Regions from separate parts of the Methylobacterium sp. Leaf111 genome, predicted to be linked through region 4. Evidence: riboswitches for the same ligand, from Rfam matches in the RefSeq annotation. Region 4 holds a riboswitch; each other region holds the start of a gene.
The links. Region 4 has a riboswitch for cobalamin ahead of ASF41_RS15445 (TonB-dependent receptor). Riboswitches for the same ligand answer to the same signal wherever they lie in the genome.

Region 1: linked by a shared signal. The riboswitch ahead of ASF41_RS11265 (TonB-dependent siderophore receptor) and the one ahead of ASF41_RS15445 (TonB-dependent receptor) in region 4 are both predicted to bind cobalamin.
Region 2: linked by a shared signal. The riboswitch ahead of ASF41_RS11295 (TonB-dependent siderophore receptor) and the one ahead of ASF41_RS15445 (TonB-dependent receptor) in region 4 are both predicted to bind cobalamin.
Region 3: linked by a shared signal. The riboswitch ahead of ASF41_RS05725 (TonB-dependent siderophore receptor) and the one ahead of ASF41_RS15445 (TonB-dependent receptor) in region 4 are both predicted to bind cobalamin.

The regions. Positions count from the first base shown of each region.
Region 1 is NZ_LMNE01000015.1:23,566-31,414, reverse strand. It holds gene ASF41_RS11285 (iron ABC transporter permease) at 1-176, shown strand, start outside; gene ASF41_RS11280 (ABC transporter ATP-binding protein) at 173-991, shown strand; gene ASF41_RS11275 (DUF6925 family protein) at 966-1,928, shown strand; gene ASF41_RS11270 (AAA family ATPase) at 1,952-2,485, shown strand; cobalamin riboswitch at 2,570-2,769, shown strand; gene ASF41_RS11265 (TonB-dependent siderophore receptor) at 3,061-4,980, shown strand; gene ASF41_RS11260 (DUF1624 domain-containing protein) at 4,980-6,161, shown strand; gene ASF41_RS11255 (TonB-dependent siderophore receptor) at 6,373-7,849, opposite strand, start outside.
Region 2 is NZ_LMNE01000015.1:33,428-41,276, forward strand. It holds gene ASF41_RS11295 (TonB-dependent siderophore receptor) at 1-1,691, opposite strand, end outside; cobalamin riboswitch at 1,812-2,024, opposite strand; gene ASF41_RS11300 (recombinase family protein) at 2,389-3,072, shown strand; gene ASF41_RS24775 (hypothetical protein) at 3,362-3,991, opposite strand; gene ASF41_RS24780 (hypothetical protein) at 4,027-4,554, opposite strand; gene ASF41_RS23700 (TIGR04255 family protein) at 4,551-5,375, opposite strand; tRNA gene ASF41_RS11305 (tRNA-Val) at 5,546-5,621, opposite strand; gene lon (endopeptidase La) at 5,776-7,849, opposite strand, start outside.
Region 3 is NZ_LMNE01000004.1:17,493-25,341, forward strand. It holds RNA gene ssrA (transfer-messenger RNA) at 1-352, shown strand, start outside; gene ASF41_RS05680 (hypothetical protein) at 552-1,226, opposite strand; gene ASF41_RS05685 (hypothetical protein) at 1,273-1,659, opposite strand; tRNA gene ASF41_RS05690 (tRNA-Arg) at 2,120-2,196, shown strand; gene ASF41_RS05695 (Rmf/CrpP family protein) at 2,339-2,503, shown strand; gene ASF41_RS26425 (hypothetical protein) at 2,503-2,631, shown strand; gene ASF41_RS05700 (hypothetical protein) at 2,774-3,154, shown strand; gene ASF41_RS05705 (hypothetical protein) at 3,187-3,432, opposite strand; gene ASF41_RS05715 (XRE family transcriptional regulator) at 4,153-4,437, shown strand; gene ASF41_RS05720 (DUF2934 domain-containing protein) at 4,471-4,659, opposite strand; cobalamin riboswitch at 4,831-5,047, shown strand; gene ASF41_RS05725 (TonB-dependent siderophore receptor) at 5,401-7,623, shown strand; gene ASF41_RS05730 (peptidase) at 7,623-7,849, shown strand, end outside.
Region 4 is NZ_LMNE01000034.1:70,962-78,810, forward strand. It holds gene ASF41_RS15430 (TonB-dependent receptor domain-containing protein) at 1-1,538, opposite strand, end outside; gene ASF41_RS15435 (PepSY domain-containing protein) at 2,032-3,408, opposite strand; gene ASF41_RS15440 (hypothetical protein) at 3,452-3,853, opposite strand; gene ASF41_RS15445 (TonB-dependent receptor) at 3,892-6,060, opposite strand; cobalamin riboswitch at 6,168-6,370, opposite strand; gene ASF41_RS15450 (hypothetical protein) at 6,447-6,758, opposite strand; gene ASF41_RS15455 (FdhF/YdeP family oxidoreductase) at 7,066-7,849, shown strand, end outside.

The DNA of each region.
Region 1 (7,849 bases), on a different contig from region 4:
CTGGTGCGAGCCTGTGGCCCAGTGGGCTCGCGGGTGCGGCCCTGGTTCTCGCAGCGGACCTGGGCGTACGACTCCTGGCGACGCGACCCGAACTCAAGCTCGGGGTTGTCACCGCGCTTGTCGGGGCGCCGTTCCTGATCGTCCTGCTGCTGCGCGAGAAGGGTCGTGGCGCATGAGTCTCGCGACCGAAGCCCTTGACGTTCGCCTCGGCGCTCGCGCCGTCCTTTCGAACGTCACCCTGTCCCTGGAGCCGGGCAAGCTCGTCGGCCTCGTCGGCCCGAACGGCACAGGCAAGACCACGCTCCTGCGTGCCCTTTCCGGCCTCCTCGTCCCGAGCCAGGGCCGGGTGGCCCTCGACGGGACGCCGCTCCTCGACATCGCCCGCGATGCGCGTGCCAGGCGTATCGCGGTCCTATTCCAGGGTGCGGGCGCCGGTTGGCCGATGCGGGTGCGGGACCTCGTCGCCCTCGGCCGGCTGCCGCACCGGCGCGCCTTCGGCCGCCTCGACGCGTCCGACCATGCCGCGGTCGCGCGGGCCATGGCCCGGACCGACACGGCGCAATTCGCCGACCGCATCGAACCGACCCTGTCGACGGGCGAGCGGATGCGCGTGCTGCTCGCCCGGGCGCTCGCCGTCGAGGCCGAGTGGCTCTTGGCCGACGAACCCATCACCGCCCTGGACCCGGCCCACCAGCTTGACGCCATGGTGCTGCTGAGAAGCGTGGCTTCCGCCGGGACCGGGGTCGTTGCCGTGCTGCATGATCTCTCGCTGGCCGCCCGGTTCTGCGACCGGATCGTGGTTCTCGGCGCGGGACGTCTCGCCGCCGATGGGCCTCCGGGTGCCGCCCTGACGGACCGTGTGCTCGCCGACGTGTTCGGCGTCACGGTCCGGCGCGGGGCCGCGCCCGATGGAACGCCCTACATCCTGCCCTGGAGCCGTTCAGGGCCTCAACCGGAGGATACCGATGCAGCCTTCTCCCAACGGTCCTGATGCCGTCGTGACCCTCCTGCGCGAGGCGCTGTCCGATCCGGGCACGGCCTGGAGCCTCGGAAGCTTCGGCGCCATCGCCGAGTTCATGCGCGATCCGGAGGAGGCCGTCCTGCCCCTTCCGGACGAGCGCCTGGGAATGGCGACCGCGCGCGGGGCCATCGCCCTGACCCCGAGCTCCGACCTACGGCCCGTCGCATACGAGACCGCGGTGGCCTCGGGCTGGAACCACGCGCTCGCCCTCTGCCTGCCGGAGGCGACCTGCGGGATGAACCGCAGGACCGTGGTGACGGAGCTCGGGCCGGACAGGGAGGCCGCCCGGGTCGAGGACCGGGACGGTATCCTGTTCGATCTCGGCCTCGGGCTTTCGGCCGTCGATGCCTGCGTGCGTGCGCGCGACCCGGAGGCAATCGCACGGCTGCGGGCCGGAACCGGCATGCCGCTGTTCGACCACGCCAATCCCATCGGGCCACATCTCGTGGCCATGAGCCCGCACCGGGTGTTCCTGGCGCGGATCGGACGAGTGGAAGTCTACGCTCCCATACCCGGTCCCGGCGGTACCAGCCCGGAAGGGCCGCACACGCACGTGCTGCCCAAGCTTCTGCGCAGCGGCCGGACGCATGCGGCCACGACGCCGATCCCGGCCGGCTGGGTCCCATGCGCCGGCCTTCATCCAGCCCACCCCTACAAGGACATGATGGGCGAGCGCATCGCCTTCGATGCCGAACGCTACGAAGCGTTCCAGGCGTTGCTCGACCGTTGGGGTGACCCGGAACTCGTGGCGATTAAGCGCAGCGAGCCCGAGACGCCAGGGGGCACCGTGTCGAGCCGTCATGCCCAGGGCGCGCGACGCGTCGCCGAGGCTCAGGGGCGCTACCTACGCGGGGAGATCATCGAGGCATCGGTCGGCGACGACGAGGATGCCGAGGCGACGGCCTGATCGTGACGTCGTCCGTACCCGGCATGGATCGTGAGGGCCGATCCCGGCGGGTGGTCGGCCTGATCGGCTGCCCGGGCTCGGGCAAGACGACCTACGCCCGCCGCTTCGATCCCCTCGACGGCTGGGTCCACCTGACACTTGACGACTTCCGGCAGGCCCTCTGGCCACCGGACCGGCAGGTCTACTGGCAACTCCGGCAGGGCTCCCATGACGATGCGGCCCGGGACGTCCTGCACCGGGTCAAGGAGGCGGCCCTGGAGGCCGCCCTGGCGCACGGCTTCAGCGTCGTGCTGGCGGACACCCATCTCACCAGGCCCGTGTTCGAGCGCGAACTCGGGATTGTGGCCCGTCACGGGCTCGTCGTGGCGTGGAAGGTGTTCGACGTGCCGTGGGAGGTCCTGACGGCCCGCAACGAGGAGCGCGGTCGCATCGATCCCTCGCACCGCCAGCCCGAGGCCGTTCTTCGGTTCACCTACGAGGCCTTCAGGGCGCCCGATGCCTGGTGGCGCACCCTGCCGCCCGAGCAGGTCGAGATCCTGGCCTGGCCGGGCGAATGACAGGTTCCTGCGGACAAGTGTCGCCGGCAGGGCACAACGTCCGATCCATCGCTCGCGGTCCGTTGACGGGCCAGGGGCTGCGCATGCTACCCCGACCGTGACGGTTCCTCCCCGGAGGATCAAAAGGGAACGCGGTGAGGGTCTTGGCCCGATGCCGCGGCTGCCCCCGCAACTGTGAGCGGCGAGCCCTTCACCACCGACGTCACTGAGCCACCTCGCTCGGGAAGACGGTGAAGGGCGACGACCCGCGAGCCAGGAGACCTGCCGTCAGTCGTGGTCACACGCGAAACGCGCTGGGCGGGGTGCCCCGGCGGGTGCGGGAGCCTGCGCGTCGCGTGTGCTTCGGCTTCGTTCGCGGTGACGTGCCACTGCCGAGGCCGTCCGCTTTGTCCCGTCGTCCATCGAATCCGTTTTGGCTCACACTGGCCCTGTCCTGCGCGATCCCCACCGCCGTCGCGGCCCAGGGAGCGCGCTCTGGAGAGACCGCCGTCGTGCTTGATGCGCTCTCCGTCGAGGGGACCTACACGGCCGCGCCGACCTATCGTGTGCCCGAGCTCTACAGCGGTACCAAGACGGTGACGCCGCGACGGGACGTCCCGCAGCAGGTCGACGTGGTGCCCCGGGAGGTCCTGGTCGACACCGCCGCTACCAGGGTCGAGCGCGCCCTCGACTACGTGCCCGGCGTCGGCAAGCAGAACGACTTCGGCGCCCAGAACCTCGCCCTGTACTCGGTGCGGGGCTTCGCCACGCAGGACATCTTCTTCAACGGCTTCAATGTTGCCCGCGGCTACAACGGCGCGCCCGACACCCAGAACGTCCAGTCCATCGAGGTGCTGAAGGGCCCAGCCGGTGCCCTCTATGGTCGTAGCGACCCGGGCGGGACCGTCAACATCCTGACCAAGCAGCCGGTGGCGCGTCCCTTCGTCGAGATGGGCACGCTGTTCGGCAGCTTCGGAACCGCGCGAACCACGGTCGATGCCGGCGGCGCGCTGAGCGGGGACGGCAGCGTGCTCTACCGTTTCAACGGCGCTCTTGCCCGCCAGGACAGCTTTCGCGACTTCGTCGACGGCGACCGGGTGCTCCTGGCGCCGGTGGTGAGCTGGCAGGTCACCCCCGACACCAAGATCACGTTCGAGGCGCAGTACCTGCGCAACCGCCAGACCTTCGACCGGGGCACCGTCGCGGTGAACAATCGTCTCGGCCTCGTTCCGCGCTCGCGGTTCTTCGGCGAGCCAGGCGACGATTCCGTATCGGAGGCCGGCATCCTGCAGGTCCGGTTGGAGCACGCCTTCAACGCCGACTGGCAGCTGCGGGTCGCTACCCATCTCAACACCGGCAGCCTCACCGGCCTGCAGACCGGCGCGACCGGGATCCTAGACGACGGGCGTACGCTCCTGCGGGAGTTCCGCCAGCACGACTTCACCTGGGGCGTCGCCATCGGCCAGGCCGAACTCGTCGGCCGCTTCGAGACCGGGCCCTTCGCCCACACCCTGCTGCTCGGCCTGGAGCACGAACGCTACAACAGCACCGAGAACCTGCAGCGCTCGACTCCGCGCCTCGACCCGTTCGCCATCGACTTGTTCAACCCGGTCTACGGCCAGCCCAAGCCCCCCTTCACGCGCCGCTACAGCGCCAGCGAGAATGTCGGGAACACTGCGGTCTACCTTCAGGACCAGATCGCGCTGAGCCCCGAGTGGAAGCTGCTGATCGGCAACCGGACTGACTTCTACAACCAGACCTTCCGCGACAAGGTCGCGAACGAGCGGACCGAGCAGGACCGCACCGGGTTCTCGCCCCGCGCCGGGCTCGTCTACCAGCCGCTGTCGTTCCTGGCGCTCTACGGCAACGTCGCCGCCTCGTTCCGCCCCAACACTGGCTTCGACAGCGCGTCCCGGCCCTTCGCGCCCGAGACCGGGTTCGCCTACGAGGTCGGGGCCAAGCTCGACCTGTTCGATGGCCTCAGCGTCACGGCGGCCGCCTTCCACATCGAGAAGCAGAACGTGCTGACCACCGACCCAGCGGACTTCTTCTTCCAGATCGCCGCCGGCGCCGTGCGCAGCGAGGGCTTCGACGTCAGCCTCGTCGGGCAGGTCACGCCGGAGTTCCGGGTGATCGGGGGCTACGCCTTCATCGACGCGGCGGTCACCCGTGACGAGGTCCTAAGAGTCGGCTCGCCGCTCCTCAACATCCCGCGCCACTCTGGCAGCCTACTCGGCATCTACGAGGTCCAGGCGGGCAATTGGAAGGGCTTTGGCTTTGGAGGAGGCTTTCGAGCGGTCGGATCGCGCCTCGGCGACAGCGGCAACGAGCGCTTCCGCCTGCCGGGCTACGTCCTGACGGACGCGCTGGCCTACTACCGCTACGAGAACCTGCGCTTCGGGATCAACATCGACAACATTTTCGACGAGGCCTACTACGAGCGTTCCTACAACAGCTTTTGGGTCGGCGTCGGCGAGCCGAGGCGGGTCACCGTCAGCATGACGGCGCGGTTCTGATGGGCGTGCATCCGGGAATGCCGGGGGCGTCGACGGAGGGATCGGCCACGACCGCACGCATCGCCTCCGTCGACGCCCTGCGCGGGCTGGTGATGGTGCTGATGCTCCTCGACCACCTGCGGGAGACCTGGTTCCTGCACGTGCCCGTGGCTGACCCGGTCGATGCCCGGACCACCCTGCCGGCCGTGGCCCTGGCCCGGCTCGTCGTCAGCCTATGCGCGCCTACCTTCATCGCGTTGACCGGCGTGGCTGCGTACTTGTTCGGTACCCGGCACACGCTGGCGGAGACACGGGCCTACCTGCTGAAGCGTGGGCTCGTGCTGATGGCGCTGGAGGTCCTCTACCTGTCGGAGCTGTACTGGGGCGTGGCCAGTCCGACGCTCTGGCTGCAGGTCATCTGGTGCATCGGCGTCTGCATGATCGTCCTGGCGGCACTGGTCGACCTTCCATGCCCTGTCCTCCTCGCGGTCGGACTGCTGATCGTCTGCGGCCACAACCTCCTCGACCCGATCCACATCCAGCCTGCCCAACCGTTTTTTGCGGTCTGGGCGATGCTGCACCAGCGCGACGTCATCGCGCTGCCGTTCGGGCTGGTCGCCAAGACGACCTATCCGGTGCTCCCATGGATCGGCGTGATCGTGCTCGGCTACGCGGTCGGCCCGTGGTTCCTACCCGGCATAAAGACACGCATCCGCGAGCGCCGGTTCCTGGTCCTCGGCTGCGGGATGCTCGTCGCCTTCTTGGTCCTGCGTCTGGCGTACGGCTACGGCGACAAGCCCTGGTTCGTCGTTGAGGGCGACGCGCTTCGAACCACGATAAGCTTCGTCTCGCTCACGAAGTATCCCCCCTCGCTGCTATTCCTGCTGCTGACGCTTGGGATCGGGGCGCTGCTCCTCGTCGCGCTTGAACGAATGCGCGACGCCCCAGTCGTCGCGGCTTTGGCGGTGTTTGGCGGTGCGCCGATGTTCTTCTACCTGCTCCACCTGACGATCCTGCGGCTCCTGTATCACGGTGCCGCCGCCATCTGGGGGCCGACGCAGGGCAGCGTGTTCGGCGTGGGGAACTATGGCTGGGTGCTGGCCTGGTACGTTGGGCTGGTCGTACCCTTGTACTGGCCGACAGCATGGTTCTCGCGCTTCAAGGCGGCACGTCGCGATATCGCCTGGCTCAAGTATCTCTAGCGGAGGAAATCTGACGGATGGACCCCGTTCCCTGGGCCCACTCCCGGCCCTCGGAAGGTCCGCTCCCGGGCTGTCGAGGCAGAGGCCAACGACCGGGTTGGGTGGACAGTCGCCGGTCTGCTTTCGGGCGACGAAACAATGGGCGTCGCCGCTGCACCTGCTCTAGACCCCGAGCATACCTTTGGAAGGTTAGCCCAAGGCGTAGCTTCGCTTACCACCGGTAGATCAGGCTGCCGAGAACTGTGGCTGGCTCGTTCCGGTTGCAGAAGCCGAACGAGCAGGTCTGATATCGCCGATCGAAGATGTTGTAGGCGTTCACCTGGGCGCGGAACCCTCTGTAGCGCGGATCCAGGGCGGCGAAGTCGTAGGCCACGAGCGCGTCGTAGAGGGTCACCGCGGTGTTGCGTGCCGTGTTCAGGTCGTCCGCGAAGCTCGTCCCGATATAGCGGATACCGCCTCCGACTTGGAGACCGCGCAGGGCCGACGAGGGCGGGAAGGCATAGGTCACGAACGAAGCGTAGGTGTCGCCAGGGATGCCCGAGACCCGGTTACCATCGGTAGATACGGCTTCGCCGTTCCCATTGAGGGCGGTACCGCTCTGGAACCGGATGTCGACGTGGGTGTAGGCGATCGTCAGGTTGGTACCCGGCGCAATATTGGCCGTTGCCTCGGCCTCGAAGCCGGTGGAGCGCACAGCCCCCGTGGCCGACGAGAAGGCGATAGCATTTGGGTCGGTGCGTAGGATGCTCGACTGGACGATGTCGAAGCCGGCAAAAGCGGCTTGGATGTTGGTGCCGGGGATCAGGTACTTTACGCCGGCCTCGATCTGGTCGCCGGTGGCAGGCTTGAAGGCCTGGCCATTCCGATCGAGGCCGACCTGTGGAGTGAAGGTGGTGGCGTAGCTGGCATAAGGCACGAGCCCGGGTGCCAGGACGTAGCCCAACCCAACTCGGCCGGTGAAGGCACTGTTGTCCTGGCGTGAGACCGTCGCGTCGGGTGTGGCCCGATTGTCCTGGAAGACCTGATCGAAGCGCCCGTTCACGGTCAGGATGAAATCGCCGAACTTGGCCTGGTCCTGGAGGTAGACGCCGACCTGATCCTGGGTCTGACGCGCGGCGGCTCCAAGGGCCGGTGTCGCGATGAATTGCTGGCCGTAGTTGCGGGTGATCAGGTTGAGGTCCGGGACCGCGACATTGTCGCCGAAGTAGCTTCCGAAGCGGCTGGTCAGACTGTAGCGCGCGTAGTCGATGCCTCCGACGAGCGTGTGGGCGACGGGGCCGGTCGCGAAATGCGCCTCCAACTGATTATCCAAGGTCTGCTGGACGATGCCGGAGCGAATGTAGCCGTTGTCCCGGGCGCCGATCGTCCGCTCGGCATTGATGGAGGTGATGTCGACGTACTTACCGGAGAGGAAGACGCCGTAGTTGCGGAAGTTCTGACGGAAGATCAGGTCCGGCGTGAACTTGTGCTCGAAGGCGTAGCCGACCCGGTACTGGGTCTGGTCAAGGCCAGCGAAGCGCGGATCGCCCATGTAGAAGTTCGTCGCCCGGAAGCCGGGGTCGTTGTAGAAGAACGTCGTCGCCGGAACGTTCCGGACTTGGTACTCGCTGAGGAACGTGAAGGTGGTGTCGGCCGAGGGCTTCCAGGTGAAGGCCGGTGCGATGTTGAGCATGTCATCGTTGGTGCCG
Region 2 (7,849 bases), on a different contig from region 4:
CGGGGCCGGCGCAGGAGCTCCTGGTGGGTGATCTCGTTCTTGGTCACCGTGTTGGTGTAGTCGATCCGGCCGGTGAGGGTATCTGAGAACCGGACAGCGACGAAGGCTTCCGCCCCGTAGGATACGGCCCGGCCGACGTTCTCGTTCGAGGTGAACGTCGCATTCGCGGTGATGAGGTTCTTGAAGTCGTTGGCGTAGTAGGTCGCGCCGACGAGGATACGGTCCCCCAGCGGCTGCTCGATGCCCGCATCGTAGCCGAGGCTTTCTTCCGGCCGGAGGTTCGGGTTGGCGAAGAAGTTCGAGGCGGGGAAACTCTGGAACAGTTGGCTCAGGGTCGGCGCCTTGAAGCCGGTGCCGACGCTGCCTTTGATCCGGGTCTCGGTGACGGACATGACGTAGCTCGGCGCGACGCGGAAGGTGGTGGCCGGCCCGAAGGCGTCGTTCTCGTCGTGGCGGATGTTGGCCACGAACGACGCTCGCTCGAAGGGCGTCAGCTGCACCTCCCCGTAGCCGGCCGTGTTGCCGTTGCGTGCCCGCAGGTTGCCGGCCCCGAACGGGCTCGGGTCGGTGGTCAACAGGGTCTCCTCGTCACGCTGCGCCCCGAACAGGACGAAATTGCCCGGCGAGAGCAGGTAGTCGCCGCGGTACTCGTAGCGGGTGCGCTCGCCCAATCCCGTGGTCGCGTCGGGGGTGGCCAGCGGGTCGAGAGGGCCCTGCTGCCGGTTGTAGAGGTTCGAGTAGTTGATGGCGAAGAGGTTGTGGAAGCCGGCGAACGGCGTCCACTCGGCCTCGTTGCGGGTGAAGACCTGCTGCACGTCGGCAGCGCTCCGGAACGCTGCCGGGAAGGCCGGGAAGGTGCTGAAGTCGGTGCCGGTGAACAGAAGTCGCGAATTGATGAATCGCGTGACCGAGTTGACCCGGAACGTGTCGGTGAACTGGTAGCCGAACTTCGCCGAAACGGTCTCGTTGTCGTAGAAGTTTGGATGGATCGGGCGTCCGAGCGGGACGAGGTTCGGCGGCGTCACCGGGGTCGCCGCCGCACGGAAGTGTTGGATCGAGACCGAATAGTCGAAGCCGTCCTCCGACCCGCTGATCCTGCCGCTTTGGTTGAAGGTCCCGAACGACCCGCCCTCGATGCGCAGGCTCGCCCTGGCCGGTCCCTCGCCACGTTTCGTCGTGAAGGAGATCGCGCCTCCGATGGCGTCGCTGCCGTAGAGGCCGCTCTGTGGACCCCGCAGCACCTCGATACGCGAGAGGTCGTCGGTTAGAAGCTGTCCGAAGTCGAACGATCCGTTGGGGTTCGACGGATCGGTGGCGTCGATGCCGTCGATAAGGACCTTCACGTGGTTCGAGTTCGAGCCGCGAATGAATACCGAGGTCTGACCGCCCGGGCCGCCGGTCTGCACGACGTTGAGGCCGGGGACCTGCTGGAGGGCATCCGGGACGGTGCGGCGCTGCTGGGCTTCCAGCGTGCCGGCGGTAAGTACGGTGACGCTGGAACCGACCTGGTCGATTGGGGTCGGCACGCCCGTGGCGGAAACCGATAGTTCGGATAGCGAGACCGCGGCCTCGCCTCCCCGGGGCACGTTCGCAAATGGCGCGGCGGCCTGTTGCGCGAGGACGGGAGCCGGCAGGGCGGCGCAGGCGAGCGCGAGCGTGCGCAGGCACGCGGTTCGGGAGGGGGAGGACACGGGACAAGCCTCGGGCGACGTCTGTGGCACGTCACCGCGAACGAGGCCTGGGCGCTTGCCTGTCGTGAGGACAGCCGAACGCCTCGACACCCATCAGGACACCCCGCCCGATGCGTTTCGCGTGTGACCACGACTGACGGCAGGTCTCCTGGCTCGCGGGTCACCGCCCTCTCATCGTCTTCCCAGGCCCGAAGACCCAGTGACGTGTTGATGATGGGCTCGCCGCTTACAGTTGCGGGGGCAGCCGCGGCTTCGGGGAGGCCCTTTCGGACCTCATCCTCACCGCGTTCCCTTTTGATCCTCCGGGGAGGAACCGTCGGGGACAAGGAGCGCGATCAAAGCGTCCGCCGTCAATGGCACGCAAAGGCTTTCCGACGATGTGTGCCTGGAAGGTTACAGGTCAGCACTTACGAAGGTTTGCCTCGGTGCTATGCAGCGTCCGCTTTTCAAAAATTCGGCCCGAAAGCAGACCTTCGCATAACCACCCATTGTGGTCGTTCATCTTCGTTCATCAGGTTGCCGGAAAGCGGACCTTCGGAGGACCTGCAAAGGGTCGTGGGCGGACGGTGAAGGACGACGCCACGCCCTCACGAGACTCAGTCTAGTTAGACGCTCAGACACGATTACCCTCGCTACGCGTCTATTGCACAACTCTATACGGACGTATGGTGTTGTCACAGGAGCCCGAGACACACCGATGCCCGACGCCATTCGCCCCCTGGTCGCCTACCTCCGGGTCTCCACCGACCGGCAAGGAAAGAGTGGGCTCGGCCTCGAGGCGCAGCGCGCGGCCGTCCAGGCGTTTGCGCAGGCCAACGGCTACATGGTGGTCGTGGAGTTTGAGGAAGTCGAGACCGGAAAAGGTGCCGACGCGCTGGAGCGCCGGCCTAGACTCGCGGCAGCCCTGGCTGCGGCCCGCAAGGCGAAGTGCGCCGTTGTGGTTGCCAAGCTGGACCGCCTGTCCCGCGACGTAGCCTTCATCGCCGGCCTGATGGCGCAGCGGGTGCTCTTCATCGTGGCCGAGTTAGGGGCCGACGCTGATCCCTTCATGCTGCACGTCTACGCCGCGTTGGCCGAGAAGGAGCGGGCCATGATCGCCAGCCGGACAAAGGCAGCGCTCGCGGCTAAAAAGTTGCAGGGTGTGCGCCTTGGCAACCACACCAACCTATTAGAGGCACAGGCGAAGGGCGCCAGCGCGAACCGGGCGGGGGCCGACGCATTCGCGGCCAACGTCCTGCCCGTGGTGTCCTCTATCCAGGCAAGCGGAACCATCTCGCACCGGAGGATTGCTGCGGAGTTGAATGCCCGGCGTGTACCAACGGCTCGCGGAGGCGATTGGTCAGCCGTGCAGGTTGGCCGCCTGTTGAGCCGGGCAGGCTGAAACTCAGGCCGTCCCCGCCAATTTCTAAGAGAAAATCGGGTTTTAGCCCCCCACCCCGGGCAAGAGGCTCGGCCGCCGTCAAAATAATGGGCGTCACGCGCGACCGTCCTGCGAACGGGCCGTACAAACCTTGTCCAGACAAAAAACTCGGTTCGCCCCCACCCAGGGGGTATTTCCTAAAAGGGCACACCGCCGAAAAATCCCAGAGTGAATTTCACCCTCGAATTGAGAATGCCGAATTACCCCATCGAGTCATACGCTTCTTCGAGGGGTCTCACTTCGACCGAACTTAAACCGGCGGCTCATAGCGTCCGGGTGAGCTGATACCGCGAATATCTGCCCGCTCGTATTTATCAGCGGGTATAAATTTTACGCCCTGGTCAAACAAGAAATTGCGAGCCCAGTTCTTAGACTGATTTTTCGATGGAAAAAGATTTACAGCTTGTAGAACGTCACTGTGGCTTGGATACTCAACCTCCGGAGATTCATAAGCTCCGACCATCTGCATTGTCCAAGGCGGAACGTAGAAAGTCCGAACGGTTTCGCAGGTAAATTCCAGCACTCCCGCGCAGAAAGCTTCGTCGCCAACCGAAATAGAAGCGGCTGCCTGGTGGACTAGATAACGAGCTAGCTTCGCAATATCTTCGGCACTGCCATCTGCAGGAATACGAAGAGTAGAAAGCCCCGCCCTATACATCTCGCTTGCGACTGAGTCTGCGAGACCGAGGGGACCATCCCCCTTTAAACCTTTTGGGCCAATAACAACACGAGCAAGAATTTCATGATTGCTGACGGGATTTCCCTGAGACCGTGAGCTAACCGCGTGCATTTCGCAGCGGAAAGAGCCGGGCGGGTCATCGATCGTAGCAGCGAACGAAGTAGGCCGCTGTTGAGCGTCGAAGAGATGAGCGAACGCCATGCAGGGCGTCGGGCTACTCGCCATAAGACGTTTCGCTATACGCCGCTTATTAGACGTTCAACATCGGGGGCCGCACGACCTACGCTGCCACGAATCGGATAAGTGCCCATGTCTAGCCAAGCTGACGCAGTCCGCCTCGATAACGCGATTCGCCCATCACCCTCGAAGGTCAGCAAAATGCGTACGTCAGCAACGTCAACCGCGAGATTAACAGCTCCATCCTCGTCCAGGTCGACCTGGAAAACTGCATCCGAGCTCGTGCGACTCAGAAACTCAAGGCTATCTCGAATTGCGGCCTCGCGTGGTGCCTCGGCGCCGAAACCATTCCACCCTGCACCGTAACGCTTCAGTCCACGTACCGAAACAATGGCATTTTCCGCTGAACGGGTCTCACGGCGAAACCGATCGAATTTAGGGTAACCCGAAAAATCGCCGCTGGATTGTTCTGTCCCAACCTGGTGCGACAGACCAGAAATAGCGGACCGGTAATGCACTGCCGCGTCGCGAGCTAACTCGCTCATATCGACGGATTGGTTGAGAATGGGAAGGGCCGGAGGGCTCATGCGGTTCTCTCGTCCATATCTATGGAAATGCGGCTTTGCATGCCCGTCGTCAAGATAGAACGCACAGCGATTTTCGAGCGGTTATGGAGCACATTAAAACGCTTCATAATCGCTTCTGTTTCCCGAGTGAGTGAGCCCGGCGTGATCGAGCTAACTAAGGAGTAAACTGCGATTGAACGAGGAGTGGGTGCGGCGTCCACCGGCTCAGCAAAAGCATCAGCATTTAGGTTGAGCAACAGGCGACCAATTTCACCATCGTCTTCAAACCAGCCCACGTGGGTATGCCATGCGGTTTCGCGGTCCAAATGATCGGGAGAGATGTGGTCGCCTTCACGCAAAACTTCTCGCCAGCTAGCACGCGGCTCGCTCGCGTCTCTCTCGATAAACCTATCCAGATAATCCAACCTGACCTGAGCGATCTGGGCACTCTCTGGGAAGGACGAAACCACTCGATCAACGACTTCCTTTAAAACCTCTTCAAAACCTTCCCACCGAATATATTGCGTGCTCTCTAATTGGACCGCGGACCTATTAGCATACAACGCCTGCAAATCTTTTCCTTCGGATGACTGCCGAACAAATCGCGCGCCGGGCATAACGTTCATAGTGAAACTTGGTACCAACCCCGGCACCGCGCTGGCCTGAGGCAAAAAGGCCGTGATGTCTTCGAATTTTGGAAGCTCGAGTATTCGAGAACACTCACAGAGGCTGTCGAATATGCCAAGCCAATCGTTTCCGCTTGTCGGTGCGGTGAACTCGATGGCCGCACTTACTCGTTCGATAGCATGCGCTGCATGAACTGGATCGAACATGCCGCTCATGGCTCTCATTCTCCTTGCTGCGGCACCGCTTATGGAGGCGCTAATGACTCAGCATACCCCCGGGGCCTTAATAATGAGAAATGGGAGAAGGCATGCTTCCCATGTGCTTCCCAAACAGCATTTCTGGGAAGCGACCAGATGAAAGATTCGAGCTAACACACTGACAGATATGGTGGGCGGTGAGGGACTCGAACCCCCGACCCTCTCCGTGTAAAGGAGACGCTCTACCAACTGAGCTAACCGCCCGGAGCGCCGGCCTTCGTCGCGCGGCGCGACGGCTTCGTAGCGGACGCGCGGGCGGGCGCGCAACCCCCTCCCCCGGCGGGCCTTTGGGTCCGGGCATGAAAAAGGCCCCGGCATGCCTGCCGGGGCCTCGTTTCGGGTCAGAGTTGCATCGACCTCAGTGGGCGATGACCGTCGCGGAGTCGTCGTCGGCGATGACCGGGCGGACCTTCGGGGCCGGCTCTTCCCATTCGATCGCCTCGGGGACCCGCACCAGGGCGTGCTGGAGCACCTGGTCCATCCGCGAGACCGGAATGATCTCCATCCCGTTCTTCACGCTGTCGGGCACCTCGGCGATGTCCTTGGCGTTCTCCTCGGGGATGAGGACCGTCTTGATGCCGCCGCGGAGCGCCGCGAGCAGCTTCTCCTTCAGGCCGCCGATGGGGAGCACGCGGCCCCGCAGGGTGACCTCGCCCGTCATCGCCACGTCGCGGCGCACCGGGATGCCCGTCAGCGTCGAGATGATCGCGGTCGCCATGCCGATGCCGGCGGACGGACCGTCCTTCGGGGTCGCCCCCTCGGGAACGTGGACGTGGATGTCCCGGCGGTCGAACAGCGGCGGCTCGATGCCGAAGTCGACGGCCCGCGAGCGGACGTAGCTCGCCGCGGCGGAGATCGACTCCTTCATCACGTCGCGCAGGTTGCCCGTCACCGTCATCTTGCCCTTGCCGGGCATCATGACGCCCTCGATCGTCAGCAATTCGCCGCCGACCTCGGTCCAGGCCAGACCCGTGACCACGCCGACCTGATCCTCCTCGTCGATTTCGCCGTAGCGGAACTTCGGCGGGCCGAGGAAGACCGGCAGGTTCTCCTCGGTGACGGCGACAGCCTTCACCTTGGTGATGAGGATCTCCTTCACCGCCTTACGGATCAGGTTGGAGATCTCACGCTCCAGGTTGCGGACGCCCGCCTCCCGCGTATAGCGACGGATGAGCATCAACAGGCCGGAATCGTCGACCTGCCACTCCTTGGCGTCGAGACCGTGCTTCTTCACGGCGCCCGGGATCAGATGCTTGCGCGCGATCTCGAGCTTCTCTTCCTCGGTGTAGCCGGCGATGCGGATCACCTCCATGCGGTCCATCAGGGGCGCCGGGATGTTCAGCGTGTTGGCGGTGGTGACGAACATCACGTTCGAGAGGTCGTAATCCACCTCCAGATAGTGGTCGTTGAACGTGGCGTTCTGCTCCGGGTCGAGGACCTCCAGCAGGGCGGCCGACGGGTCGCCCCGGAAGTCCATACCCATCTTGTCGATCTCGTCGAGCAGGATGAGCGGGTTGGAGGTCTTCGCCTTGCGCATCGACTGGACGATCTTGCCGGGCATCGACCCGATATAGGTCCGGCGGTGACCGCGGATCTCGGCCTCGTCGCGCACGCCGCCCAGCGACATGCGCACGAACTCACGGCCCGTCGCCTTGGCGATGGACTTGCCCAGCGAGGTCTTACCGACGCCGGGAGGACCGACGAGGCACAGGATCGGACCCGTGAGCTTGTTCGCCCGCTGCTGCACGGCGAGGTACTCGACGATCCGCTCCTTCACCTTGTCGAGGCCGAAATGGTCCTCGTCGAGCATGACCTGGGCGCCGAGGAGATCCTTCTTGATCTTCGAGCGCTTGCCCCACGGGATGCCGAGCATCCAGTCGAGGTAGTTGCGCACCACGGTCGCCTCGGCCGACATCGGCGACATCTGGCGCAGCTTCTTGAGCTCCGCCACCGCCTTGTCGCGGGCTTCCTTGGTGAACTTGGTCTTCTCGATCTTCTCCTCGAGCTCGGCCAGCTCGTCCTTACCGTCCTCGGAGTCGCCCAGCTCCTTCTGGATCGCCTTCATCTGCTCGTTCAGATAGTACTCGCGCTGGGTCTTCTCCATCTGCCGCTTGACGCGGGTCCGGATGCGCTTCTCCACCTGGAGCACGGAGATCTCGCTCTCCATCAGCGACAGCACGCGCTCGAGGCGCTGCGCCACCGTGGGGATCTCCAGGATCGCCTGCTTGTCGGCGATCTTGATGGCGAGGTGCGAGCCCACGGTGTCGGCGAGCTTCGAGGGCTCGTCGATCTGGGTCACCGCGGAGACGACCTCGGGCGAGATCTTCTTGTTGAGCTTCACATAATTCTCGAACTCGGCGATGACCGAGCGCGCAAGGGCCTCCGCCTCGACGCTGTCGCCGAGCTCGTCGGTGAGGGTCTCGGCCTCGGCC
Region 3 (7,849 bases), on a different contig from region 4:
CGGCGATTTCGCCTATATCGGATCTGCGGTTGATGACCGGTTCGTAATAACGTTTCAGGACCCGGAGGGCAGTACTCCGGCGCCTCCACCACAAGCCCATCCACGTCGGCGGGTGGTCTTCTGATGGGGGCGAAATAGGATCGACTGGGCGGTAAAGGGATCGCGAGTTCGCTCTCACTTCGGTGCGGGACGATGCGGCTGTCGGTAAGGACTCGACCGGTTCGACGCAGGCAACCCCTGTTTCGAGCATTTGGCCAAAACTCTAAATGCCAACGATAACGTTGTCATGGATGCCCGCCTCGCGGCGTAAGCATCTTGCGGTAGGGTAACCGTCGAAACAGAACCCGGAGCTTCGGCTCCGGGACCCACCCTTTCCTGATCATCCCAGACCGTCGCGAGACCGTGGCCCGCGTACACGCGGAGAGGCCCAACGCGACCGCGCCTCGACGACTCCCCCAGTCCACGCACGAAAAACCCCGGGGCCGAGGGCCGCCGGGGTGTCCGCCGTTGCGAGGGCCGCCCCCACGCGGAGGGCGGCCGTGGGGCGTCGATCAGACCGGCGTGGTCGGGTAGGCGCGCACGCGGTTGCGGCCCTCGACGGTCCCGCCCAGGGCATTGCCCGGGATGGCGTTCGGCGAGGTGGCGGCGGCGGCCTGCGGGGCGGTCCAGCCCTCGGCCCGCCAGTTCTGGGCGCGCTCGTCGACGTCGATCGAACCGTGCTCCTCCAGGATGTCCATCACCCGGGCCGCCTGGGACTGGTCGGCCCGGACCGTCACCAGGGTGCCGCCGCGGCGCACGCCCTCGCTGTAGGTATGGGCGTCGGTCTCGCTGAGGCCCGCGCCGGTCAGGCCGCCGGCGAGGCCGCCCGCCGCCGCGCCGATGCCCGCGCCCGTCAGCGTGGCCACGAGCCAGCCTGCCGCCACGACCGGGCCGACGCCCGGGATCGCCAGCAGGCCGAGGCCGGTCAGCAGGCCGGCGGCGCCGCCCAGGACCGTCCCGACGGTGGCGCCCGCTCCGGCGCCACTGGACGCCTTCTCCGGGGTGTCACCGTGGACGGGGGCGTCCAGGTCGGAGGCGGAGCGCACGCGCCCGGCATGCCGGTCCCCCTCGTTGCTGCTCACGATGCTGATGTCGGCATGCGCCACGCCGGCGGCCTCGAGCTTGGAGACGGCCGTGCTGGCAGCGTCGTAATCGTCGTACAGGGCGGTGATGGTCTGATGAGCCATGGGAAACTCCTGTGTGCGGGCGAGGGGAGGGGTGGGCGTTGGCGGCCTACTGGGCCGCGACGTTGCCCTTGAAGTCGACGCCGACCTTGACCGGCTTGCCGTCGAGCACCGCTTCGCCGCGCCAGATGCCCTTGTCGTCCTTGGTCAGACCCTTGACGTCCTTGTAGCCGGCCTCGGTGAGGCGGTGATGCGTCTGGGCCTCGGTGAAGCTGTTGGCGCCTTCCTCGAGCTTGGCGTTCGAGGCCGCCTTGGCCGTGGCCGGCTTGGTGGCGTCCGGCTTGTCGGTGTTGGGCCGGGTCACAGCCTCCTGGCCGCCGGAGGTGGCACTCGACTTGGCGTCCGGGGCCGGGGTGCCGGTGACGGTGGTCTGGGCGGAGGCCGAACCCGCACCGAGGATCGTCAGAAGGGCGAGGGTGGTCAGGGACCGTTTCACGGCATTCTCCTTGGATAAGTCTAGGACGGGCAAGAGACCCTCTCAATTCCCGAGGACCGCAAAGCGTTCCAAGATGGAAACCGGCAATCCCGGTTCAAACGGCCAAGCCGAAGCGTTGTCATAAATGTTCCACCTTGCCCTGACAGTGATGACGGGATGAAACGACAAGATCACGAGCCGACAAAAAACCAATTTTGATCGACGCATACGCTGCATCCCGGCATCAGATCTGCCCTTCACCGCGAAAGAACACCTTCCGACCGAGACGAGCCTGCGTTCGAAGAACGAGATAGGGGATCGCCCGCCGGGAGGCCGGACGTCGTGCCCGCGCGCGCCCTCCCCGAACGGATGGTGAAGCGCACCGCCGCGAAAAATCTGTCCGGCCAGGGTTGCCAGCGCAAAAAGGAGCCTCTAAACACCCGCTCACACCGGGGGCGGCACCAACCCCCACCGGTCGCAGGCGCCCGTAGCTCAGCTGGATAGAGCACCAGACTACGAATCTGGGGGTCAGAGGTTCGAATCCTTTCGGGCGCGCCATTTCTTTCCGAAGCCTTTGCTGGGAAAGACAAATTCTCCACCTGACAGCGTGATGCGGATGCCGGCGGGACTCCGTCGCGCCGATGAGGCGTGGACGCGTCGGGCCCTTGGAGGCCCTTCCGCGCGCCCTATCTTCCCGCCCATGACAGAGCCCCCGGACGACAACCTGGATCACTACGCGCTGGGGTTCTACGCCCCCGGCAAGGGCCTGCGCCGGGAGGACTGCCCCTATGCCGAGGGCACGCAGGCGCACGCCCAGTGGATGGCGGGGTATGACGCCGCCATGAAGGCGGGGGAGGGCGCGTGATGGTCTTCCTCCGCCTCCTCCACGTCCTGCGCCTCTGGACCCTCCTGTCCGTCCCGGCCGGCATCGTGATCGGCAAGCTTCTCAAGGCGAACCGTCGGGCGACCACCCGGCCCGTGGACCGCCCGTAGGGGCGCAGCGGCACCGGACTCCATCGGGAAAAACGCGCGCCCGCGTCGGCGCCGGCCGGCGGCAGGGTCCCGTCGCCCCCGGCGCCCGCCCCGGGGACGGCCCGTGGGGGTAGGGGACAGATCGGAAAGGTTCGGAACACGTATGTCGCCACGTCTGACCGCCCTTTCAAGGCTCGTCCGCGCGGCGGCCTGGCTGAGCGTGGGAACCCTGGTCTGGCTCTCCTGGATTCCGCGGGATTGGGAGGCGCGCACCTCCCTGCTGGGTCAGGTCGAGCACGCCATCGCGTATGGCGGGACCGCCGGCCTGTTCGTCCTCGGATACGGTGCCGCGCTGCGCTGGTGGCGGATCGGCGTGCCGCTCACCGTCCTGGGGGTCGTCATGGAGATCGGCCAGCGCTGGGTGCCCGGCCGGACCGCGCAGGTCATCGACGCTATGGCCAGCGGATCGGGCGCGCTCCTCGGCGCGCTGGGCGGCACGATCGTCGCCCGCTATCTGCTCAAGCCCGAGCCCCCGTTCCGGTAGGGCGCGCCGGCTCAGCCGGACGCCCCGAAGGTTCACGCCTTCCGGGGTTCGGCGGGCGAGGCCTCGGACGTCCAGAGCAGCGAGGCCGCGACATAGGACGCCTCCACCGCCACGAGCATCCAGATCGCATCGGTCAGGACGATCGCGAGGGCACGCTGCTCCAGGGCCCCCTCGATACCGATCGCCACCGCCATCAGCGATACGATCACCAGAAGACCCGGCAGGCGCACGGCCTGGCTTGCGGCAGCTCCGAGCGAGGCAAAACAGATCAGAAGCATTTGCGCACCAACGACACCGGAAGGTAGACTACCTAGGTATTGAGAGGACACAAGCGGAAATAAACAGCACTTTTGTGCTTTGCACAATTTCAGCTGCACTGCGGTCGTTAGTCCATTATCAACCTTAGCACTCCGTGAGCGACCCAACACAGGAAGACGACCCAGGCTAGAGTCAGTCCGAACCTCAGCCCCAGGATCGTGAGGGTCGAGACCCCGTGCACGGCGCGGCCGAAGGCGGCCCGCCGCGGCGGGATCGCGGGCCCGTCGACACGCGGTTCGGGATCGTTGGTTTTCTCCAGCAACCGCTCGATGAAGAACCCGAAGGCGATCGCCGTCGCCCGCACGGGCCGTATCGCGCGCTAAGCCGTCGCTCAGCACCGACCGCGTCGCCCGCGCCCTCACGGCGCGCGGCACATCCGGTGCGGGCGCAGGCGACGCGGGAACGGAGCGTTCCCGAACGGAAAGTCCCGATCCACGGATCACGGCGCAGTCCGGACTGTTTCCGACTAGCCCGGCGGTCGCCGCCGGATCAGGCGCGTCGAACGGCGCCCCCGCCCGCGGCGTCGCGGCGGCGCCGGCCGGGCCTGCGCCCTCCGATCAGGCGCCCGGGTCCTGCTCTCCGAGGGATTTGCGGTACTGCCGTGATCGCGCCCTCCCCATGCTGTTTGAGGAGGGATGTCCCACGTGTCTGCTCACCGCCAACGCCCGGATTCGGCGGGGGTGTCGGAACCGGGCCGGGAGGGCGGTCGCTTCCTGAAGCCCCTGCGCGCGGCGCGCGGCCTATGCCGGCACCCGCTCGCCACTGTGGTCGGGGCCGAATACGACACTGTCCTCTCGCAGCTGGAGACCGGACGGGGACGGATCCCACCGAATTGCTACCGCGCCTGGGCGGCCGTCCGCGACGTCCCCGTCAAGGCCCTCGTCCGGGCCCCGATTCGCGTCGACGGCCCGTTCACCCACGCGATCCTGTTCGCGGACCACGACGCGGTGGCGGCGAGCGGCTGAGGCGACCCGCCCCCGAGCCCGTCCCCGGCGCCGTCAGGGACAGGCGGCGTCCTCCTGCGCCTGTGCGGCCGACTTCGGGGCGTTGCGGGCGCGCTCGGCCCGCAGCTCCCGCTCGGCCATCAGCCAGAACTCGACCTCGAACCCCTCGGGGCGGTGGTTGCGCTCCCAGATCTCATGGGCGCGCTCGCGGATCCGCTCGAAAGTGATCCCATCCTCGGACATCGTGCTCTCTGCTCCTTCAGTCTCGGTCACAGCGTCACAGCCCGGTTCTCCCTGCGGGGCCAACGCTCCACGGCGGGATTTGTCCCCCGATCCGCGCGAGGCTGCCCCGGTCGCCCCGTTCGCAGGGCAGGCTGCCGAACCCCGGGGGATTTGACGGCGGCGCCGGAAACGGCCTAGCTTACCCGCGACGGTTCCTCTTTAACGAGGATCAAAAGGGAACGCGGTGAGGGCGAGAGCCCGAGGCCGCGGCTGCCCCCGCAACTGTAAGCGGCGAGCTCCTCATCAACACGTCACTGGGTGAACGGTCCGTCAGGACCCGGGCCTGGGAAGACGATGGGAGGGCGGTGACCCGCGAGCCAGGAGACCTGCCGTCAGTCGTGGTCACACGCGAAACGCATCGGGCGGGGTGTCCTGGTGGGTGTCGGGGCGTTCGCTTGCCGCGAACGGACCGACCTCTTCGCGGTGACGTGCCACTCCGCGCGACTCGTCGCGTCAGCCGTCCCGTCGATGCCCGTCCTCGCCCGCAAGTCTTGCTCCCGCATGCTCCCTCCGGCCGCCCCGCGCGGCCCGGTGACGGCTGCGCCGCGGACACGCCGGCCCCGGGCCCCGCTTGCCAATTGTAATGTTATAACATTCAGTCTAGCGGAGACGGCAGGTCGGCCCCGACCGATGCCCGCGCCCTTGTTCGGTTGCCCCATGTCCGGTTGCCCCACGTCCAGTTACCCCACATCCCGTTACCCTATGCCCGTCGCCCCCATCCCGTCCCGAACCGCGAACGCGCGCGGGTCGCGGCAAGGCCCGACCTTGCCGTCGCGACACGTCCTGCCCCTGGCGGCCCTGCTCGGCGGCCTGCTGCCGATCTCCGCCGAGGCCGAGACCCGGGAGGTCCCCCCGGCCGTCACCCTGGATACCCTGGAGGTCGCGGGCTCCGGGCGGGGCGGCCCGGCGCCCGCCGAGGGGCTCAACCTGCGCAGCCCCGGCCGCAGCGCCAGCCGCCTCGGCCTGACGGCCCTGGAGACCCCCGCCAGCGTCGACGTGATCGCGGGCGAGACCACGCGGCTGCGCGGCCAGAACACGGTGGCGGAGGCCGTCACCCAGAACGCCACCGGCATCACCACGGTGGCGGCGCCGGGCAACGGCAACGGCGCCTTCACGGCCCGGGGCTTTTCCGGCCCGAACTCGATCCAGCAGCTCTACGACGGCACCCGCCTGTTCGTGGGCGCCGGCACCGTCACCTTCCCGTTCGACACCTGGAACGTCGAGCGCATCGAGGTGCTGCGCGGGCCGGCCTCCGTGCTCTACGGCGACGGCGCCATCGGCGGCGTGATCAATGTCGTCACCAAGAAGCCGGTCTTCACGCCCCTCAACGAGGCCCGCGCGGCGGTCGGCTCGGACGGTCTGGCGCGTCTGGCCCTGGATTCCGGCGGCCCGATCGGGGAGGCGCTCGCCTACCGCCTCAACATCAGCGGCAACCGGGCCGAGGGCTGGATCGCCCCGGACGGGAGCTTCCGCAACCTCGCGGTCTCGGGCGCCCTGACCCTGCAGGCGACGCCGGACCTCGCCGTCACCCTGAGCCATGATTTCGGCTATCAGGAGCCGGCCCGCTACTGGGGCACGCCCCTCGTCGACGGGCGCATCCGCGACGCCCTCCGGTTCAACAACTACAACGTCCGCGACGCCCAGATCCTCTGGACCGACAACTGGACGCAACTGCGCGCCGAGTGGACGCCGAGCGCCGACGTCACGGTCCGCAACACCGCCTACCGGCTCCAGAGCCGGCGCCAGTGGCGGGACGTGGAGCAATACGCCTTCAACCGCGGCACCGGCCGGATCGACCGCTCCGACTACCTCGAGATCTACCACCAGCAGGAGCAGATCGGGAATCGCCTCGACGCCACCTTCCGCGGCACCCTGTTCGGCTTCCGCAACGAATTCCTGGCCGGGTTCGACGTGAACCACATCGCCTTCCGGCACACCAACAACTTCTACTTCGACACCACCACCAGCGTCGATCCCTTCGCCTACGACCCGGGCCTGTTCCCGGCCGAGGGCCGCGCCCGGCCCGCCTACGCCACCAGCACGCGCCAGGCCTCGGTCTTCGCCGAGAACCGCCTGATCCTGTCCGACCAGGTCTCGCTCCTGGCCGGCGTGCGCTACGACGCGCCGGTGCTGCAGCGGACCGACCTCGTCACCGGCAACACCTTCGACCGCGACTTCCGGGCGCTGAGCTACCGCTTCGGCGCCGTCTACAACCCGACGCCGCTGCTGGCGCTCTATGCCCAGTACGCCACCGCCACCGATCCGGTGGGCAGCCTGATCTCCCTGTCGCAGAGTCTCGCCAACTTCCGGCTCTCCACCGGCGAGCAGGTGGAGGTCGGCGCCAAGGGCGTGGCCTGGGACGGCCGGGCCGAGTGGACGCTGGCCGGCTACCGCATCGTCAAGGACAACCTGATCTCGGCGGTACCGGGCCAGCCGACGCTCTCGACCCAGGTCGGGCAGCAATCCTCCCTCGGCGTCGAGGCGGCCCTGAGCCTGCACCTCTCCGAGGCCTGGCGCATCGACGCCAACCTGGCGCTGCTGCACGCCCAGTACGACACCTTCGACCAGGCGGTCGGCGGGGCGGTGGTGTCCTATGCCGGGCGCCAGCCCATCGACGTGCCGGAGCGCGTCGGCAACCTCTGGGTCACTTACGCCTTCGCCCCGGCCTGGGAGGCCCGGGTCGGCCTGCAGCACGTGGGCGAGACCTTCAGCGACTTCGGCAACCAGGCGAAGCGCCCGGCCTACACCCTGGTCAATGCCGGGCTCGACCACCAGGTCACGCCGGATTCGCGCCTGTCGCTGCGCGCCTACAACCTGTTCGACACGATCTACGCGATCAGCGGCAACGCGGTGAACGGGGTCGGCACCAACTGGCTGCTGGGCCGGCCTCGCTCCGTCGAGGTCGCCTACAGCGTCCGGTTCTGATGCGGGCCTCTCCGAAACGGGCCTTCCTGAAGCCCCTGAAGCGCGGGCTGATCCTCGGCCACCGCTGGCTCGGCATCGCCACGGGGCTGTTCCTCGCCGCCTGGGTGCTGTCGGGGCTGGTGATGCTCTACGTGGCGTTTCCGGCCCTGAAGGAGGCCGAGCGCCTGTCCCGCCTCGCGCCCCTCGCCTGGGACCGGGTCCTCCTCGGCCCGGACGCGGCCCTGGC
Region 4 (7,849 bases):
GTGTAGCCGGTCGCGACCCGGCCCCGAACCGCCCATTCCGGGGTCGGCCGATAGACCAGGGCGAGTTCGGGCGCGACGTTGAGGAAGCTGCGGTTGGCATCGGCGACGGTCGTGGTCACGCCTGAGGCCGAATAGGCGTAGGCGACGTTGCGTCCCGTGATCGCGGTGTTCTCCGCGCTGACGCCGACGACGCCGGTCCATTGGTCGGAGAGCGCCACCTCGGTACGGGCCCGCCCGCCGAGGTTGGATTGGACGGCCTCTTGGTTCCCAATGAGCGCACCGAGCAGCGGACCACCGCCGGGCGCGCGATTGAAGGTCGTGATGTGGTTGTCGATGGTGTTGTAGGCCAGCGCCACGTAGCCCACCGCGGGCAGCCCGAACAGATCGTAGCGCCGGGTCAGGTCCGTGAGGAAGTTCCAGGATGGATAGGAGCCGCGCGAGGAGGTCGTATAGAAGGGCTGGTTGAAGTTGCGCTCGTCGAAGCCGAGCTGGGTGCGCCAGGTCGTCTGCGCGTCGATGTCGTGCTCCCAGCGCAGGGCGACGATGGTGCGCCGGTCGTCGCGCCCGAACCCTGCCTCATCGGCGGTGACGCCCACCGTCCGGCCGAAGGCCCCATTCACGAAGAGGTTCGTCAGGGTACACCCCGGCGCCGCCAGCGCCGCCGTGCCGCAACCACGCTGGTAGGGATTGATCTGATACTGGTTCAGGGAGGACCGGGCCGGCAGATTCGCACTGAGCGTGTTGTTGATCACCTTCAGGGTGAAGCGGTTGTCCGGCGTCGGCGTGTAGCTGGCCAGCAGGTTGACCGTCTGCGTGTCGTAGGAACCGTGATCCTGGTAGCCGTTGGCACGGACATCGCTCGCGAACAGGCTGATCTCGACGGGGCCGCTGACGCCGCCGACCGTGAAGTAATTGCTGAGGTAGCCGAAGCTGCCCGCATCGGTGCCGATCTCGAAGCCGTCGATCTCGCGGCCCGTCCGGGTGCGGAAGGCGAGCGCGCCGCCGGTGGCGTAGTTGCCGAAGAGCGCCGATTGCGGACCGCGGAACACGTCGATGCGGCCGTAGGCGCGCGGATCGACGAGGTCGAAGCGTGAGGCGCCGTCCGGCTGGGTCAGGATGAAGCCGTCCTCCAGCACGACCGTATTCTTGATCACGCCGGTGGAGCGGGCATTGTTGCCCCGGATGGAGATCACCACGTCGCGCCCGCCATTGCCCTGGCGCACGGTCACGCCGGGGCTGTTGGCCAGAACCGACCCGATGCTGGTGGCCGGACGGTTCTCGATGATGCCGTCTCGCCCGAGGCTGGTGACGACCTCGCCGACGGGGCGGTCGATGGGTGTCGGTGCGGCGGCGGGCGAGAGGGCAGTCCGACCCCGCCCCTGTCCGGCGCCACCGCCCTGGCCCTCGACGGAGAGCTCTTCCAGGGTCACGGCCTGACCGGCGGTCTGGGCCTGCGCCATCGCGATCGCGAGCGGGCTTGCGCCGAGAAAGATCGCCAGGGCGCGCATGGGCCGGCGGGCGCTTGGGTACGGGAACATGGGGAAAGCTCGACGGATCGGGGAGGACGCTGCGCAGGCACGCTGCGATGAGGAAGGGTGGTTCGGCGATCAGACGAGGTGAGGCGGAGCCCGGGGCTGCCCCAGGCAACGGGACGGAGGCCGTGTGCGCGTGGGAGGGGGGATCGGCCACGATACCGGATGCCAGTGCACGCTCCGTATGGCGGCCGGGCCCGATGGCAGCGTGGGGAGGGCGACCCCTGCACAGCACAACTGGCACAGGGCGCATCCCGGGTGTGCCGGGGCGGGCACCCCCACGTTCGAACGGACCTCCTCGCCCCCATCGACCGCAGGGCCGCAGAGAATGGGATTGCGCAGCGGATCGGACATCGCCGCGAGCATGCGCAGGGCCGCCGCCGGCGCGAGCGCCTGTGTCCAGAGCGCGAGCGCGATCAGGACGACGCCGAGGATGCCGCGGCGGCCGATCAGCAGGGGAAGGATGGGGTGCACGGGAACGCCGCCCGTTTCGGCTGCCTCAGGTCCTCGCCTGGGTTCGCAGCGCCTGCAGGCCGAGGTCGAGCAGCAGCATGCCGAGGATGACGAGCCCGGTCAGGGGGAACAGGGCCCCGAGGACGAGGACGATCAGGGTCACGCCGGCCGCGACACGCCGGTCGCGTGGCCACGGTGGTACGCCGAGGCGACCGGCGGGGCGCCGCTTCCACCACATCGTCGCGGCGGTCACGGCGAGCAGGATGGTCGCCAGGCAGAAGGCCAGCATCGCGAACTGATTGGCTCGACCCCAGTGCTCGCCCTTGTGGAGGCCGATGCCGTACTGGATGGCGCGGGCGACCCCGCCAAGGTCCGCGAACCGGACGTCGACCAGCGGCGTGCCGGTGTACTGGTCGAGGGAGATCATCCGCTGCCCCGTCACGTCCTTCGGGTAGGCGGCCGCGGCGTAGACGCCGGTCTCCCCCGACGGCAGGGAGACCTCGAAGCCGCGCGGCATCCTGAGGGCTCGCAGGATGTCGACGGCGCGCGCGAGCCCGATGGTGGGGGTGGCGGCCGGCTGCGAGGTCGGAAGCGGAGCGTCCTCCATGGCCCATCCGGTGGTGGTGAGCATCTCCCGCATGGGCACGGTCGACACGGGCTTGTTGGCCCAGAGGGCGCTGGGCTGCCCGACGCCGGCCGCGTTGGACCAGGTGCGCAGATGCTGGCCCCACCAGGCCGACCAGGGCAGCCCGGTCAGGGCGAGGAAGAAGATTCCGGCCCCGGCGACCAAGCCGGTGACGGCGTGCAGGTCGCGCCACCACACGCGCCTGCGCGGCGTGCCGCGGAGGCGCACGACCCCGCCGCCCTGCTGGCGCGGCCACCAGAGATAGAAGCCCGTCAGAACCAGGATGATCGTGAACCCGGCCACGACCTCGATGAGTCCGTTGGCCACCGGTCCGAAGTAGGCGAGGCTGTGCAGGCCTCGCACCACCATCATGAACTCGTCGTCCCGGGCGACCCGGTCCAGCACCGAGCCGTCGTATGGGTTGAGATAGACCAGGATCCTGCGGGATCCCTCGGCCATCGTCACGACCGCGGAGGCGGACGGATCGGCGGGCTCGGTCAACGAGACCGGTACGGCGGTCGGCACGGCCTCGGAGGCGTTGAACAGCAGGACGTCCACACCCACGGGCGAGCTCGCCTGCACGGCGACCCTTGTCCGGTACGCGAACAGGGTCGCGTTGACCTCGTCCTTGAACAGGTAGAGCGAGCCGGTGACCGAGAGCAGGATCAGGACGGGCAGGCAGAGCAGGCCGGCGTAGAAGTGCCAGCGCCAGACGGCGCGATAGACGGCATCCTGCATCGGGCGGGCAGAAACGACGGCGCGGAAGGCCGTCGCGTCACCCTGGAGGGACTGAGACATGGTTGGGGGTCCGGCACGGAGCGATCTGGGACAAACGGATCGATCAGGCGGTCGGCGGACCTCGGGGACTGACGGATGGATCGGGCGGCGCCCGTGCGGTTCCCGGGTCTCCGGTCCGCCAGGCGCGGAGCACCGCATCGCCGGGCGACCAGCGCACGGCGACGAAGGCGAGAACCAGAACGGGCACCATGACGGCTTGCACCAGGGTGCAGCACGAATGACGACAGGGCAGTGCCGCGTCCGCCGGAGCGTCCGTTCCGGCGTGTTCGGCACAGATGATGGTGTTGAAGCTCAGCTGGGGCACGGGCGCCATGGAGCCCAGCAACGCCTGCAGGCAAAGCGCGTAGAGGACGGTCAGGGCGATGACCGCACGGCAGAATCCCCAATCTGGCCGCCAAGTACGCATGACAGCCGCGTAAGCTGTGGTTCCACGCTTCGTCAACATGGCAAAGTCATCTCACAGACTTTCACCCGGCATGTGATCTAGAACCGCCCCGCCAGGGTCAGGCGTACCGCCGTCGGCTCGACGGGGTGGAAGTGCCGGTCCGCGACGCCGTCCGCCGCCTCGCCGGGCAAACGGGAGGTGTAGAAGTAGGTGATCTGATCGGCCTGGGCGTTGGTCAGGTTCAACACGTCGAGGGACAGGCTGATTCCGTTGTCGAAGTTGTAGCCGACCCGCCCGTTGACCAGCGCCGTCGGGCGCGAGCGCACCGAATTGTCCTCGATCAGCGGCCGCGGCCCGAAGTAGCGCAGGCGCATCGCTCCGAACCAGCCCGGCCCCTCGCCGAAGGTGAAACCGGCCGAGGCAATGGTGGTGGGCGCCTCCGGGACCCGGTTGCCGACGGGGTCGTGATCCGCGAAGCGGGCATTCGTCACCGTCAGGTCCCCCTCCAGGGAAAGCCAGGGCGTCACTGCGTAGCGGTTGGTCCATTCGACGCCGAAGCGGCGGGTGGGACGGCTCGGCTCGGTGGTGCCGCTGTCGCCCTGGAACAGGTTCTCGGAGGCGAAGTCGAGCTGGAACAGCGTCACCGCCGTCTCCAGCCCGGCGAGGCTGCGGTTGCGCAGGCCGATCTCCGAGCCCGTCGAAGGCACGAGGAAGGGCGAGCGGCTGATGTTGAAGAGCGGGCTCGCCGGATCCACCGTCGCGGTGACGCCGCGGGCATCGTTCGAGTGGAAGCCGCCCCCGTAATTCACGAACACCTCGGTGTCGAACCAGGGTCCCAGCACGAGGCCGAGCTTCGGGTTGACGATCCCGTCCCGGGCCGTGCCGGAATTGGCCGGCGTGTCCGAGCGGACATCGGCGGAGAACCCGTCGGCGCGCACGCCGACGCTGGTGCGCAGCCAGTCGGTCCAGCGCATCCGGCTCTCGACGTAGAGGGCCGCGCTCGCCTCCAGCACCCGGTCATCGAGCACGGTCGAGCGGGTTTGCCGCGCCGTGGTGTTGAACAGGCCGACCCGGATGGCGTCGGTGCGGGTCTGGAGGCCGATCTCGTTCTCCACGGCCAAGCCGAACAGGGTGCCCTCGACGGTGTGGCTGACCTCGCCGCCGCCGAGCACCCGGCTGTCGCGCTGGCGGAACTGGTCGCCGTTCACCGGATCGTTGAGGAAGTAGGTGAAGTCGTTGAACAGGTTCATGCCGTAGCGGATGACGTAGCCGCTCGCCCGGGTGATGCCGGCGTCGCTCGTCCGGCTCCAGCGGCCCGAGAGGGAGAAGCGGCCGGTGTCGCCACCGTCCGTGGGATTCAGGGAGCCGAAGCGGCCGATGATCCCCTCCGCCACGGCGCGCTCCGGGATCTGGTTGGTGGCGTTCCACTTGGCCCAGTAGGCCATGCCGGTCAGCGCGAAGCCGTCGAGGGCCGTGCCCTGGCTGTAGCGGACGACGGCGTTCAGCTTGGCGAGGCGGTCGGGCACGTCCCAGGGGCCGTCATAGGTCTGGGCCTCGCCGGCCACGAGCAGGTGGCCTTCGCCGAGGGGCGCGGAGGCGATGCTGAGGGCGCGCTTGTAGCCGAAGCTGCCGAGCGACGTCAGCGCGAGGTTGCGCGCGACCGTGTCGAGATAGTCGATCCGCACCGAGCCGGCAGAGGCGAAGTCGCCGTCGCGGACGAAGTAGGGTCCCTTGTGGAATTCGACCGCGCCGACGAGTTCCGGGATCAGGAAATTCAGGTCGGCATAGCCCTGGCCGTGAGCGTGGGTGCGCATGTTCACCGGCATGCCGTCCACGTGAAGCGCGATGTCGGTGCCGTGGTCGAGGTTGAACCCGCGCAGGAAGAACTGGTTGGCCTTCCCCTCCCCGGAATGCTGGGTGACGATGAGGCCGGGCACGCTCTCGAGCGCCTCGCCGGGCCGGGTGATCGGCCGGCTGTTGAGTGCCGCCCCCGAGATCACGCCGGCGCTCGCCGCATCGACGCTGCGGAGGCCGCCGCCGATGCCGGTGACGCCGCCGACGAATCCCGCATGGGCGGCTGGCCCGCGGCCACCGCTGGCCGGGGCCTCGGCGGTCACGGACAATTCGGCGAGGTCCGCCTGCGCAGTCTCGGCGAACGCGTCCGGAATCCCGGCGCCGTAGGGCAGGAAACCGGCGCAGGCGCCGAGGAGCCAGGATCGGGCGGTGGGCCGTGAACGGGGAAACGATCGAGAACGGGAGGACGACATGGGACCTCGGGCGACGTCTGTGGCACGTCACCGCGAACGAGGCCGGCCCGGATGCCGCACGGCATCCGCCCCGACACCCACCAGGACACCCCGCCCGATGCGTTTCGCGTGTGACCACGACTGACGGCAGGTCTCCTGGCTCGCGGGTCACCGCCCTCTCATCGTCTTCCCAGATGTCGAGACACCCAGTGACGTGCTGATGAGGAACTCGCCGCTTACAGTTGCGGGGGCAGCCGCGGCGTTGGAGCAAAATTCCTCACCGCGTTCCCTTTTGATCCTCCGGGGAGGAACCGTCCGACGCCAGGAAGCCCGACACGCGGCGACGGCGTCAATGGCCACGCGGGGTTTTCGGGCGGGTGTGCCCGGCAGGCGACAGGCGTCGGGCGTCAGGGTCGGTCATCCGGTTTCCGCGCCGGCGCGCGCCGGCGGCCCGTGCCGGCCAGGACGGCGCCACCGGCCGCGAGGCCGAGGAGGATCCATTTCAGGGGAAGGCGCTCCGCGCCCTCGCTGCGCTGGGGCGCGGTCACCATGTGGCCCGGCGGAAGCTCCACGCCGGGCTTGCCGTAGGCCTGCGCGTCGGCGATCTGCTCGGCCGACACGGCCCATTCGGCGCCGATCTGCCGGTCATGCGCCATCAACGCGAGGCCGACCGCGAGGCCGACGGCCGCCGCCGCGAAGATCCTCACCGGCGTCCGCATCTCCCCCGCTCCCGTCTTCCCCGCTTTCCAGCGGCCGATCCGGCCCGAGGGTTAGGCGATCGACCCGCCGTCCGCCAGGGACCGGGGCCGGAGAGGAAGGTCCCGATTGTCCGCATTGCGGCCTTGAACGGTTTTAACCCGGTCTTCATCGGCTCTGCAAAAAACGCATGGGACCCCTAACGGCATGACTGGCCTGCGTTTTCGCGCGATTGAGCGCGCACTGTGCATCGCGATATCGCTGGGGCGAGACTGCTCCGCTTCGCGGCCGATCGTCGGCCATGCGAGCCCTGCCCCTCAGGACCCCGTCATGGATCATCCGGTCGCGACCCCGAAGCGCTCCTCCGCGGCTGGCGGCTGGGGGGCCCTGAAAAGTTGCGGCAAGCACCTGCTGGGAAGCCGGGCGCCCCTGTCGGGTGCGCGCGCGATGCTGAAAGCCAACCAGCCCGACGGCTTCGACTGTCCCGGCTGCGCCTGGGGCGATCCGGCGCACGGGTCCTCGTTCGAGTTCTGCGAGAACGGCGTGAAGGCGGTGTCCTGGGAGGCCACCGACAAGCGCACGCCGCCGAAGTTCTTCGCCAAGCACACCGTGAGCGCGCTGCGCGGCTGGACCGACTACGCCCTGGAGGGCGAGGGCCGCCTGACGCATCCGATGCGCTACGACGCGGCCAGCGACCGCTACGTCGCCACGACCTGGGACGCCGCCTTCGCGGAAATCGGCGCCACCCTGCGCGGGCTCGACCACCCGGACCAGGCCGAGTTCTACACCTCGGGCCGCGCCTCGAACGAAGCCGCCTACGTCTACCAGCTCTTCGCCCGGCACTACGGCACCAACAACTTCCCCGACTGCTCCAACATGTGCCACGAGGCCAGCGGCATCGCCCTCCAGGCGGCCATCGGCGTCGGCAAGGGCACCGTGCTGCTGGAGGATTTCGAGAAAGCCGACGCGATCTTCGTCGTTGGGCAGAACCCCGGCACCAACCATCCGCGCATGCTCGGCGACCTGCGGCGGGCGGCCCAGCGCGGCGCGAAGGTCGTGGTGTTCAATCCCGTGCGCGAGCGCGGGCTGGAGCGCTTCGCCGACCCGCAGAACA